2 regions of the Photobacterium sp. Hal280 genome follow, and region 1 is predicted to be linked to the other one. Evidence: predicted binding sites of a transcription regulator. Region 1 holds the regulator's gene; the other holds the start of a gene.

Region 1 (6,824 bases):
CAGCCCCGGTTCGAGCCGCTGACAGAACGCATTCAGACCCCGGATGATGATTTCCTCGATCTGGTCTGGACCGGCACGCCGTCTCATCACCCGGCGGAGAAACCCGTCATGATCCTCTTTCACGGCCTGGAAGGCAGTTTTCGCAGCCCTTACGCCCACAGCCTGCTGTTTGCGACCAGGCAGCAGGGCTGGCTGGGGGTGATGATGCATTTTCGCGGCTGCAGCGGCGAAGTGAACCGTCAAGCGAGAAGCTATCATTCGGGGGAAACTTCCGACGCCACCTTTTTTATCCGCCATCTGCGTGCGCGTTTTCCCCGCAATCCCCTGCTGGCGGTCGGTGTCTCGCTGGGCGGAAACATGCTGGTCAATTATCTTGCCGAAACTGGCGCCGCGTCGGAACTCACTGCCGCTCAGGTGATCTCACCGCCTTTGGATCTGGCGGCCTGCTCAGACCGGATACAGCAAGGATTTTCGCGGGTCTACCAGCGCTATCTGCTGGGTTCGATGAAGAAGAATATGCTGAAAAAAATGGCGTCCTTACCCGACGTGCTGCCATTTCAGAGTGAGCAGATCACGGCGCTGCGCTCGCTGCGTCAGTTTGACGATGCCGTCACCGCGCCCCTGCACGGCTTCAGCAATGCCGAAGATTATTACCAGCGCTGCAGCGGACTGGGCAAACTGGCCCGGGTCACCACGCCGTTGCGGGTGATTCATGCCGCCGACGATCCCTTCATGACCGAGGCCGTGATCCCCAAGCAACCGCTGCCGCCGCACATCGACTATCATCTGACCCGGCATGGCGGCCACGTCGGCTTTATCAGCGGCACCTGGCGCGAACCGGTATTCTGGCTGGATCACACTGTACCGGCCTGGTTCCGGGACAAACTGGGGGCATAAAAAAACAACGCCTGGCATCAGGCGTTGTTCCGTCACTGTCTAACCTATCTTACCGGTGTCAATGAGCTGTTGAATCAGCGGCCGCATGATCAGCTCCATCGCAAAGCTCATTTTACCGCCCGGCACTACCAGGGTATTGTGGCGCGACATAAAAGAGCCCTGGATCATCGCCAGCAGATAGGGGAAGTCCACGTTTTTGATGCCGCGAAAACGGATCACCACAAAACTCTCGTCCAGACTGGGGATCGCTTTGGCACTGACCGGGTTTGAAGTATCCACGGTCGGCACACGCTGAAAGTTGATATGGGTCCGGGAGAACTGTGGCGTGATGTAATTGAGGTAATCATCCATTGAGCGGACAATCGACTCCATCACCGCCTCGCGGGAATGGCCGCGATCCCGCGTATCACGGACGATCTTCTGGATCCACTCCAGGTTGACAATCGGCACCATGCCAATCAGCAAATCCACATGCTGTGCCACATTGACATCGCCGTCCACCACACCGCCATGAAGCCCTTCATAAAACAGCAGATCGGTATTTTCCGGCAAATCCTGCCAGGGGGTGAATGTGCCCGGCATCTGATTATACGGCACGGCCTCGTCAAAGGTGTGCAGGTAACGGCGAAACTTGCCGCTGCCGTCTTCACCATACTGGCGGAAAAAATTACCCAATTGAGCAAAGTCGTTGGCCTGCGGGCCAAAATAACTGATATGACGGCCTTGCTCTTTGGCTTTGCGGATCTCCACATCCATTTCAGGGCGGGTGAACCGGTGGAAGCTGTCCCCTTCCAGCCAGGCCGCATGAATGTTCAACATGTTAAACATCTTACGGAAGGCTTCTGAGGTGGTGGACGTTCCTGCTCCGGAGGAACCTGTTACTGCAATGATCGGGTGTTTTGCAGACATGACATACCTTGTCGTTAATCCTAACGGAATCAGTTAGTAACAGGGCCAGAGAAAGCAGTCAAGTTTCACAGGCCCGTTCATCGGCGTCAGCTTCCGTTTTCTGCTGCCGCTTTTCATTATGGCAGCTTTATTCTGCGCTCAGTGAACGGCGCAGTTTAATATCAACCGTTTCATGGAGTTCAGAGAACAGAATCACTGCCTCGCCACTCTCCAGTTGCTGCCTGACTCTGGCGACCTTCTGTTCCAGACTTAGCTCGCGTTCGCCGTAGTCCGTGCCTTCGCGCAGGACAAAGTGTTCAATTAAATTATCGAGTGTCTCTGAGTCCAATTCTTGCCAGGGGATGATCATACTGCTCACCGAAAAATAAGGGGAAAAACCGGCACGGCATTCCCGAAACACCATTAAGCGGCGACGATTTCATAAGAATGGGTCAGCGTGACACCTTTACCCAGCATCAGGCATACAGAGCAATATTTTTCCAGCGAATCACCGACCGCTTTGGCCACCAGCGCGTCATCCAGATCATGGCCGGTCACCACGAAATGCAGATTGACCGAGGTAAAATAACGCGGCGCCTGCTCGCGGCGCTCTGAGGTCATGTTGGCTTCGCAGGCCGTGATGGCCTGGCCGGCACTTTTCAGGCCGTCGACCACATCGACAGAGCTGCAACCACCAGCCGCCATCAGCACCAGCTCCATCGGACTCGGCGCCGTTTTGCCGCCGTTCCCGTCCATGACCACACTGTGGCCCGAGTTTGACTGGCCGACAAAAGTCAAACCTTCTACCCATTTAACACGTGATTGCATGCGATGCTCCTTACTACTCAAACCCGCATTTAAAAACTAAGTCACAACTGTGTGATCATGTGCACAGTAATGCGTCCAAAATGTGCATTTATCGTCACCCAATATCAAGCAATGCGTGTCGAAAAAAGTTAAACTCTTGGACTGAATGTTCACATGCGCTTGCAGCCCAGCCGTTGACTGAATATCCTAGTTGGCAAACAATGATATTGTTATACCCAACCCCAATTCAAGGAATGACGTTGTTGGGCAATACACTGCAGAGGAAGTTAGTAATATGGTTCCAGGTAAACCGCAAACAGATCCAACCTTGGAGTGGTTCCTTTCTCATTGCCACATTCATAAGTACCCTTCAAAGAGTACACTGATCCACGCTGGCGAGAAAGCAGAGACCCTCTACTACATCGTTAAAGGCTCCGTTGCCGTTCTTATCAAGGACGAAGAAGGCAAAGAGATGATTCTGTCCTACCTCAACCAGGGCGACTTCATCGGTGAGCTTGGCCTGTTTGAAGAAGGCCAGGAGCGTACTGCCTGGGTTCGAGCAAAAACACCATGTGAAGTGGCAGAGATTTCCTTTAAGAAATTCCGTCAGCTGATCCAGGTCAACCCGGACATCCTGATGCGACTGTCTGCTCAGATGGCGCGCCGTCTGCAAGTCACCAGCCAGAAAGTTGGCGACCTGGCCTTCCTGGATGTGACCGGTCGTATTGCCCAGACGCTGCTGAATCTGGCCAAACAGCCAGATGCCATGACCCACCCGGACGGGATGCAGATCAAAATCACCCGTCAGGAAATCGGTCAAATCGTTGGCTGTTCCCGTGAAACCGTTGGCCGCATCCTGAAGATGCTGGAAGAGCAGAACCTGATTTCTGCCCACGGTAAAACCATCGTGGTTTACGGCACTCGCTGATCACTCAGCTGTGATGCAGCCAATGTGAGTATCAGAAAAGCCGCCGGTGCGGCTTTTCTTGCATTTGCACCCCATCCCCCCGGCTTTGCATCGGGTTCCTCTAGTGACCTCACAGTTTTTCAGTTGCCTTCCTCATCCCTAGTGCTACATTTGGCATATTAGTTTGATGTGGATGTCGCGATATGGATATCGAACGTTTTGCCCCGAATGCACAGCACAGTCAGGTGCCGCCCCGCCCTGTAGTCACGATGGGGCGTTTTCTCACAGCGTCAGTAGAGATGACAGGGTTTCAGTCACCCCGCCAGTTACTGGAACAGGAAGCCGGTTTACACGCCGGGATCCTGAGCCGTGACAACGATGCCTGGTTACTGCCCTTGGATCAACATCACTGACACCAGGTATTTCAGACATAAAAAAACAGCGACCCAAAGGCCGCTGTTTTGTGTATTTCAGTCTGGCTGAATTACATATTGGTACTTTCGAAGATTTTATCGGCTGACGCTTCGACAAAGCCCGGATAGAGCTCACCGTCCGCCTGCGGATAACGCTTGGCGAACTCATAAAAACCACCCGGAATCGTGCGTACGCCGTCGGTGAAGGATACATCCACACGATCCGCCATCGTCGAGGACTGCTCCAGCATCACTTCCGGATTGCCTTTCACTTCGCCGCCGGCTTCGTTGATACTGAACCCGTTGTGACGCAGCAAACTGTTGACCGCCGCCACTTCCGTGAACTGCTCCAGCTGATTAACGCTCACAGTAAAGTGATTCGCACCGTAACCGTGAGCGGCCACCCAGCCGGCATACTCGCTTTCCGCAGCCAGCATTTCATAGGTTGCAAAGTCCAGCTCCCACAAACGGCCGTTATAGAGGAAAGACGCATCCTTCATTGCACCGTCAGGGATCTGCTTGACCAGCGCACGCACCGTGTTCTGCAATTGTGCAGAGCACTGACCAACCAGCAGTTCACTGATAAACACTTTCGGGGCAGCCGGATTCGGGTGCTCGAAGTGCTCTGCGTACAGTTTCTTCTGCTCGAAATGATAAGTGCCGCACGGCTTGTAGCCGATGGCGATAAAAGGTGCCGCCAGAACATCCAGGCTGACACCCGGCAGGTTAAAGGTACGCAGCGCAATATGATCATTTTGCAGAGGCTCTTCCTCTGTCAGCAGATCGTGTACCTGCGCCGCCGACGGGCAAAGACGGGTCGTAAAGTCCTGCCACAGGGCATCAAACAATTTTTCCACTCTTTCCATGATGCGGTTCCCCTTCGAAAATACGGGTTAAGTATGAGTTACAGTTGGATCCCTGGCGACAGCTGTGCCGGCAGTTCGGTTGCCTCACCTTCCATCGATGCCATTGGGTAGGCACAATAATCCGCGGCGTAGTAAGCACTCGGACGCAGGTTACCCGAGGCACCCGGACCACCGAACGGCGCATCGCCGCTGGCACCGGTCAACTGGCGGTTACGGTTGACGACGCCCGCACGGATATGATCAATAAAGTATTCCCACTCACTGTCGTCAGTCGACACCAGACCGGCAGACAGACCGTAACGGGTGTTGTTGGCCATCTCGACCGCCTGAGGCAGTTCCTGGTAACGCGCCACCTGCAGCAGCGGTCCGAAGTATTCTTCGTCCGGCAGTTCGGCAATCTTACTGACTTCAATGATACCCGGGGTCACGATGGCGCCCTGACCACGTTCGGCTTTCAGCAGTGGTTCACCCCCCATCTCAATCAGACGCTCCTGGGCTGCCACGATATTATCGGCGGCCAGCGTCGAGATTTGCGGGCCCATAAACGGTTGCGGCTCGGCAAACGGGCCGTCCACCTTGATGGCTTTGGCCGCTTCGACCAGCGCCGCAATCAGGGCATCCCCTTCTGCCCCTTCCGGGACATACAGACGACGGGCACAGGTACAACGCTGTCCGGCACTGATGAAGGCCGACTGGATGATGGTGTACACAGTGGATTTCAGATCGCCATAGGCCTTGGAGATGACCATAGGATTGTTGCCGCCCATCTCCAGTGCCAGCATTTTGCCCGGCTGACCGGCAAACTGACGGTGCAGGATATGCCCGGTATTGGCACTGCCGGTAAACAGCAGACCATCAATACCGGCCGACTGCGCCAGCGCTTCACCGGTCGCCCGCGCGCCCTGAACCAGGTTCAGTACACCGGCTGGCAAACCCGCCTGTTCCCACAGCTTGACGGTTTCTTCCGCCACTTTCGGCGTCAGATCTGAGGGTTTGAATACCACAGTGTTCCCCGCCAGCAGCGCAGGAACAATGTGGCCGTTTGGCAGGTGGCCAGGGAAATTATACGGACCAAAGACCGCCATCACGCCCAGCGGACGGTGACGCAGTACGGCTTTGGTGCCGGCCACGTCTTTTTCACGCTCGCCGGTACGCTCATTGTAAGCACGCAGAGAAATGGCAATCTTACCCACCATGGCGCCGGCTTCAGTGCGCGTTTCCCACAGCGGTTTACCAGTTTCTTCAGCGATAGTGCGGGCAAGGTGCTCGCTGTTGTCTTTGACCAGGGCAGCGAAGCGCTCAACGATAGCCTGACGCTCTTCCAGGCGGGTATGACGCCAGGTCACCAGTGCCTGACGTGCGCTGGCCACAGCCTGCTCAACCTGCTCGGTTGTGGCACTCTTACCTTCCCAGATCACTTCACCGCTGAATGGGTTCAGCGACTGCATCGCTTCGCCCTGACCGGCTTGCCAGTTGCCTGCAATCCATTGTGTCATTTTGTATTCCACCCTAGTTATTGAGCAATCAGGCGAACCTGATCCCCGTTTTTCACTTCTAACACCTTGGCCATTTCCGGAGAAATGATGGCCAGATTACGTTCACCATCCAGTGCCGCTTTACCGACCGTTGCACGGAAACCGGCAAAACGGGTATTACTGATGATGTAATTATGCGAGCTGTGATGTTCGCCGATCTCAACCGTACAGCGCTGAGATGCACGGACCGACTCAATATGGCGAAGATCGCACTCCACCGTGGGGCCGGCATCAAAAATATCGACATAGCCACGGTTGACGAAACCTTCTGCTTCCAGCAATTTTAGCGCCGGGCGCGTATTGTCGTGCACCTGTCCAATCACGGCCTGGGCCTCTTTGCTCAGCAGGTTGACGTAGATGGGCAATTTCGGCATCAGATCGGCAATGAATTCTTTCTTGCCGATCCCTGTTAGGTAATCGGCCTCGACGAAATCAATCGAGAAAAAGTGCTCTTTCAGCCATTCCCAGAACGGGGAATTTCCCTGCTCATCCGATACACCGCGCATTTCGG
Region 2 (6,824 bases), 260 kb from region 1:
TGATGATGATGTCAGGCAGGAAGGGGATCGGCTGATCATCGGGGAACATCAGCGCCTCAAAATTCCGGTGGAAATTTGAGGTCACAAACAGCTCATTATTACCGTCAAAAACCGCAATACTGCGTACAATATCGGAATGCTTGCGATGGGCATAGCTGATGATGCGTCTGACCGCTTCACGATTATGATCTGCCATACCGTATTCGGTGGCAATCGCCAGCGGCTCGATGATGCTGGTGCCGGTTTCAATCAGCTGATGCTCCAGATCACGGTAGCGGCTCAATGTGAAAAATGCGCTCAATAGCAGGCCAATGATCAGGGTTGGTGCTAATGTCAGGGTGAAAACCCGGGCGCGAAGTCCGTATTTGGTCATGGTTACAAGAATTCGATTCTGTGGGAGAATTGCTGTCTATGCTGGTCACGCAAGCATGTTCCAGCCCTTAGCTTAATGAATCTTTACCGTAGCGACAATTGAAGTCGATTCGGCGTTGCCTTGAAAAGGCGACAGAACACCGTGAGTTACAACATTATGGCACGCTTTTTTAAGCCGACTAAACGAATTGTCAGCGACACCAAACACAAAGAAGTGACGGTTTCTCGTCTCGACCATCTGGGCTCAGGCATCGCTCATCTTGAGCGCAAACCGGTTTTTATTCCGGGATTGCTGCCAGGCGAACGTGCGCTGGTCCAGCTCACCGACAATAAAAAACACTATGCCCGGGCCAAAGTCATCAAACGGCTGACTGACAGTCCTGAGCGCATTACACCTCAGTGTCCTGTCTATGACCAGTGTGGCGGGTGTAACTTGCAACATCTCTCTCATTCTGCCCAGGTATCGGCCAAGCGTCAGGCTCTGGGGGAGTTGATGGCGAAGTTTGCCTTGGGGGAGAAAACGAGACGGCGACGGCATTTGTGCAGGACGAACCTGTGACCGGAGAGACATGGCAGTACAGACGGAGCGCGCGTTTCAGCCTTAGGTTTGAATCCGGCAAAGGGCTGTGTTTCGGTTTTCGCCAGGAGCAGAGCAAAGCCATCGTTGATATTGAACATTGCCCTGTACTGGCGGCTTCGCTGAATGCGCTGCTGCCGCCTTTGCGTGATTTGCTGGCGCAATTGCAGGGTCGCCGGAACCTGGGGCACGTCGAGCTGGTCGAAGCCGATAATGGTCCTGTGGTGCTGATCCGACATCTCAAGCCATTTTCTGACCCGGATATGACGAGCATTCAGCAATTTGCTGACAGTCATCATGTTATGCTTTTCCTCGCTCCGGGACCGGATGAAGTGACTCAGCTGGCAGGTGACACGCCTTGCTATGTCGTGAATGGTTTGACATTGCAGTTCTCACCGAAAGATTTCATTCAGGTCAACCGGACGGTGAATGCCCGGATGATCGCGCAGGCACTGGACTGGCTGGATATTCAGCCGCAGGACAGAGTACTGGATCTTTTCTGCGGACTGGGTAATTTCAGTTTACCGCTGGCGCAGAAAGCACAACACGTTGTCGGTGTCGAAGGTGTGGATGAGATGGTGCAGCGCGCCAGTGCCAATGCGGCGCTGAATCAGCTGGCGAATACGGCTTTTTATCAGGGTAATCTTGAGCAGGGGATTGAGTCGTTCAGCTGGGCCACAAACGGTTTCGACAAAGTGTTGCTGGATCCGGCACGCGCTGGTGCTGCCGGGGTAATGAAAGAAGTGGCCGCCTTATCGCCCAGCCGGATTTTATATGTGTCCTGCAACCCGTCGACGCTGGCGCGGGACAGTCAGGTACTGCTGCAACAGGGCTATCAGTTGCAACGGCTGGGTATGCTGGATATGTTTCCCCACACGGGGCATTTAGAATCTATGGCACTGTTTATCCGGACCTGATGCCAGGCTGAGCCTGCGAAGGCCGCCGGGAGTAACAGAAAAGCCATCCGTAATCACGCTATACAGGACAGAATCATGGTCGCAGTTCGCGGTGCGCATTTAAAGGAAAACGCTAAATTTGAGTTGGTACCCTGGGTAGAGAGTCTGCTGCAGGATGCTAAAACCTCGGACCGTCTGATCCAAACTTATCAGCGCTGTGAAGCGCATCTGGACAACAAGGAAGCGGCCGGTCAGTTATTGTGGCGTGGCCGGGAAATGGTTGAAATCCTGGTGATGCTCAGTATGGATACTGACACTCTGGTGGCGGCCCTGCTGTTCCCGCTTGTTGAAGGTGGCTTCTACAAGAGCGATGACATCAAAGAGGAATACGGCCAAACCATTCTGCAAATGGTCAAGGGTGTCAAGCAGATGGCGGCAATCAGCCAGCTGAATGCCATCAAAGAAGGCGCGGCACAATCGGCACAGGTCGATAATATTCGCCGCATGCTGCTTTCTATGGTGGACGACTTCCGCTGCGTGGTGATCAAACTGGCCGAACGCATTTGTAATCTGCGCGAGGTGAAGGACGAGCCGGATAATGTTCGCCGTGCCGCCGCGCGGGAGTGTTCCAATATTTATGCTCCGCTGGCCAACCGTTTGGGGATCGGTCAGCTGAAGTGGGAAATCGAAGACTACGCGTTTCGCTACAAGCACCCGGAGACTTACAAGCAGATCGCCAAACAGTTGTCTGAGCGTCGTATCGACCGGGAACACTACATCGATCATTTCGTGAAGGATCTGGATGAGTCGATGAAAGCCTCGAATATCAAGGCTGAGGTGCATGGACGCCCGAAGCATATCTACAGCATCTGGCGCAAAATGCAGAAAAAGAATCTGGCCTTTGATGAGCTGTTCGATGTGCGTGCGGTGCGTATTATCGCGGACCAGCTGCAGGACTGTTATGCGGCACTGGGGGTGGTGCATACCAAATACCGGCATCTGCCCAAAGAATTCGATGACTATGTGGCCAATCCCAAACCCAATGGGTATCAGTCGATTCACACTGTGGTGATCGGCCCGGAAGGCAAAACCATTGAGATCCAGATCCGCACCAAGCAGATGCACGAAGAGTCTGAGCTGGGCGTGGCCGCACACTGGAAATACAAAGAATCCGGCACCTCCGCCGGCGCCCATTCTGCCTATGATGAGAAAATCAACTGGCTGCGTAAGCTGCTGGCCTGGCAGGAGGAAATGTCCGACTCTGGCGAAATGCTCGAGGAGCTGCGCAGTCAGGTCTTCGACGACAGGGTCTATGCCTTCACCCCGAAAGGGGATGTGGTTGATCTGCCCTTGAATGCCACGCCGCTCGATTTCGCCTATCACATTCACTCTGAAGTGGGTCACCGTTGTATCGGGGCCAAAGTGGAAGGGCGAATTGTCCCTTTCACCTATCACCTGCAAATGGGTGATCAGGTCGAAATCATCACCCAGAAAGAGCCGAATCCGTCGCGTGACTGGCTGAATCCGAACCTGGGCTTTGTCAATTCCAGCCGGGCACGCGCTAAAGTACATGCCTGGTTCCGCAAGCAGGACAGAGATAAAAACATCACGGCCGGCCGGGAGATTCTGGAGCAGGAACTGCAGAAAATCGGCGCCACCATGAAAGATGCCGAGTCCTACGCCCTGAAGCGCTTTAACGTGAACTCGACCGATGAGCTGTTTGCCGGGATCGGCAGCGGCGACCTGCGCATCAACCAGGTCATTAACCACATCAATGCGCTGGTTAACAAGCCGACGGCTGAAGAAGAAGATCAGCAGCTGTTGGAGCGTTTAACCGAGGCGGGCAGCAAGGCCAGCCAGAAAAAACCGCAGCGCGATGCTGTGGTGGTGGAAGGGGTGGATAACCTGATGACCCACCTGGCGCGTTGTTGTCAGCCCATTCCCGGCGATGACATAGTCGGCTTTGTGACCCAGGGGCGGGGGATCTCTGTGCACCGCAGCGACTGTGAACAGCTGGAAGAGCTGCGTCATGTTGCGCCGCAGCGGATCATTCATACCGTCTGGGGCGGCAGCTTTGCCGGACGCTACACGCTGACCGTCAGGGTAACCGCTTCTGAGCGTAACGGCCTGATTAAAGATCTGACCAACACCATGCACAATGAAAAGGTCAAAGTGGCCGGGGTGAAAAGCCGGATCGATTTCAAAAAGCAGATGGCGATCATGGATTTTGATATTGAACTGACCGATCTCGACAGTCTGGGCAGACTGATCCTCCGCCTGGAGCAGGTGAAAGATGTCTTTGAAGCCAGACGACTGCACTGATCACATACTATCGACAGAACAGGCCCCGGCCCGTTTTGTGCGAAATAACAACCCGACACAGAGCACAGGAAAACCATCATGAGCGATAAGCCCATCAGCACCTTACTTTCCATCATGACGCAGCTGCGCGACCCGCAGCGGGGGTGCCCTGGGATCTCAAACAGGACTTTGCCTCGATTGTGCCGCACACGCTGGAGGAAGCCTATGAAGTGGCAGAGGCCATTGCCGCAGAGAACTGGGATGAAGTGAAGGAAGAGCTGGGCGATCTGTTATTTCAGGTGATCTTCTACAGCCAGCTGGCGAAAGAACAAAGGTTATTTGATTTTGATGATGTGGTCGGTGCGATCAATGACAAACTCATTCGTCGCCATCCTCATGTTTTTGCAGACAAGAATTTCGCCGATGAAGCTGCGATCCATGCAAATTGGGAAGCGGAAAAGGCCAAAGAGCGTGCAGAAAAAGGGCAGGATGACAGTATTCTGGCTAATATCCCTAAGGCGATGCCTGCGCTGAACCGGGCCGATAAAATCCAGAAACGTTGCGCCCGGTTGGGTTTTGACTGGCCAACACTGGGACCGGTGGTTGACAAAGTGCAGGAAGAAATCGACGAAGTGATGGAAGAAGCCCATCAGGCGGTGCCTGATCAGGAACGCATCGAAGAGGAGGTCGGCGATCTGCTGTTTGCTGTGGTGAACCTGAGCCGTCACCTGAAAGTGAAACCGGAAATGGCCTTGCACAAAGCCAACCGTAAGTTCGAACGCCGGTTTCGCGCAGTGGAACGCTGTGTGCTGGAACAGGGCAAGTCGATTGACGCTTGCTCACTGGATGAGCTGGATGCCGAGTGGGAAAATGTTAAGCGCAAGGAAAAGTCTGTTTCAGCAACAAAGTAAGCACTAACCCGTAAGCAGACTTTCCGTCAAGGATACCGGGCTTGATTTGGAACAAAAAGCGTCTGGGTTTACTGTGATAGTTTTCACGTTGTGGCAATAAAATGTGTCTGGTATACTAATTTCCCGTCCAGATACTTTTTATCCTCTACACCAATCTTCCAGGTTAAACATGACAACGAATTACATTTTTGTGACGGGCGGTGTTGTATCCTCCCTAGGTAAAGGTATTGCTGCAGCCTCACTGGCGGCCATCTTAGAGGCCCGTGGTCTGAAAGTGACCATGATGAAGCTAGACCCTTACATTAACGTTGATCCAGGCACGATGAGCCCGATTCAACACGGTGAAGTATTCGTTACGGAAGACGGTGCAGAGACCGACCTTGACCTTGGTCACTATGAGCGTTTTATCCGTACCAAGATGACCAAGCGCAACAACTTTACTGCTGGCCGTGTCTATGAAGACGTGCTGCGTAAAGAGCGTCGCGGTGACTATCTGGGTGCGACCATTCAGGTCATCCCTCATATTACGAACGCTATCAAAGAGCGTGTGATTGCCGGTGCAGAAGGCCACGACGTCGCGATTGTCGAAGTGGGCGGTACGGTCGGTGATATCGAGTCCCTGCCATTTATGGAAGCGATTCGCCAACTGGGCGTGCAGCTGGGCCGTGAGCGTGCAATGTTTATGCACCTGACTCTGGTGCCTTACCTGGCCGCGGCCGGTGAAGTGAAAACCAAGCCTACTCAGCACTCAGTGAAAGAACTGCTGTCTATCGGTATTCAGCCGGATGTGCTGATCTGCCGTTCTGACCGGATGATTCCGGCCAATGAGCGAGCCAAGATTGCCTTGTTCTGTAACGTGCCGGAAAAAGCCGTTATCTCCATGAAAGACGTTGACTCCATCTACAAGATCCCTCAGCTGATCAAGTCGCAGGGTCTGGATGAGCTGGTGTGTCAGCGCTTTGGTATTACAGCGCCGGAAGCCGATCTGAGTGAGTGGGAGCGCGTGATTTATGAAGACGCCAACCCGACCGGTGAAGTGACGATTGGCATGGTGGGTAAATACACCGAACTGCCGGATGCCTATAAATCAGTGAATGAAGCACTGAAGCATGCGGGCCTGAAAAACCGCTTGTCTGTGACCATCAAATACGTCGATTCGCAGGATGTTGAATCAAAAGGCGTAGAAATGCTGGCAGGTCTGGATGCGATTCTGGTACCGGGCGGTTTTGGTGGTCGTGGTGTTGAAGGCAAGATCATGACAGCGCAATATGCGCGTGAAAACAACATCCCTTATCTGGGCATCTGCCTGGGTATGCAGGTGGCGCTGATCGAGTTCGCCCGTAATGTGGCGGGCATGAGCGGTGCTCACTCGACGGAATTTGACGCCAAATCACCGTATCCTGTGGTGGGCCTGATCACTGAATGGGTCGACAGCGAAGGTAACGTGGAAGAGCGCACGGAAGAGTCGGATCTGGGCGGAACTATGCGTCTGGGTTCTCAGCTGTGCCATCTGGAAGAGGGCAGCAAAGCCCGTGAAATGTACGGCAGTGCAACCATTCACGAGCGCCACCGTCACCGTTACGAAGTGAACAATAATCTGTTGCCTCAGCTGAAAGAAGCGGGCCTGAAAATCTCCGGCCTGTCTGCTGACAAGAAGCTGGTAGAGATTATCGAAGTGCCGAATCACCCTTGGTTTGTAGCGGCTCAGTTCCACCCTGAGTTCACCTCAACACCTCGCGATGGCCATCCTTTGTTTGAAGGATTCGT

What was found. Region 1 encodes CRP, which controls carbon source genes, mostly activating them, when cyclic AMP is high. Its sites were predicted from a motif close to TGTGANNNNNNTCACA; they were not measured.
Region 2: P4S53_RS12000 (CTP synthase) is a predicted target of CRP. The motif match lies at 5,130-5,145, and genes of this name have one in related genera.

The regions. Positions count from the first base shown of each region.
Region 1 covers NZ_JARLUO010000005.1:332,075-338,898, reverse strand. Annotated here, with positions in the region: gene P4S53_RS10675 (hydrolase) at 1-897, shown strand, start outside; gene P4S53_RS10670 (phosphoribulokinase) at 937-1,806, opposite strand; gene P4S53_RS10665 (YheU family protein) at 1,934-2,155, opposite strand; gene P4S53_RS10660 (OsmC family protein) at 2,209-2,613, opposite strand; gene crp (cAMP-activated global transcriptional regulator CRP) at 2,888-3,520, shown strand; gene P4S53_RS10650 (hypothetical protein) at 3,703-3,912, shown strand; gene P4S53_RS10645 (DUF1338 domain-containing protein) at 3,984-4,778, opposite strand; gene astD (succinylglutamate-semialdehyde dehydrogenase) at 4,817-6,274, opposite strand; gene astA (arginine N-succinyltransferase) at 6,292-6,824, opposite strand, start outside.
Region 2 covers NZ_JARLUO010000005.1:593,032-599,855, forward strand. Annotated here, with positions in the region: gene barA (two-component sensor histidine kinase BarA) at 1-373, opposite strand, end outside; partial or broken gene rlmD (23S rRNA (uracil(1939)-C(5))-methyltransferase RlmD) at 530-1,866, shown strand; gene relA (GTP diphosphokinase) at 1,942-4,167, shown strand; partial or broken gene mazG (nucleoside triphosphate pyrophosphohydrolase) at 4,246-5,057, shown strand; gene P4S53_RS12000 (CTP synthase) at 5,227-6,824, shown strand, end outside.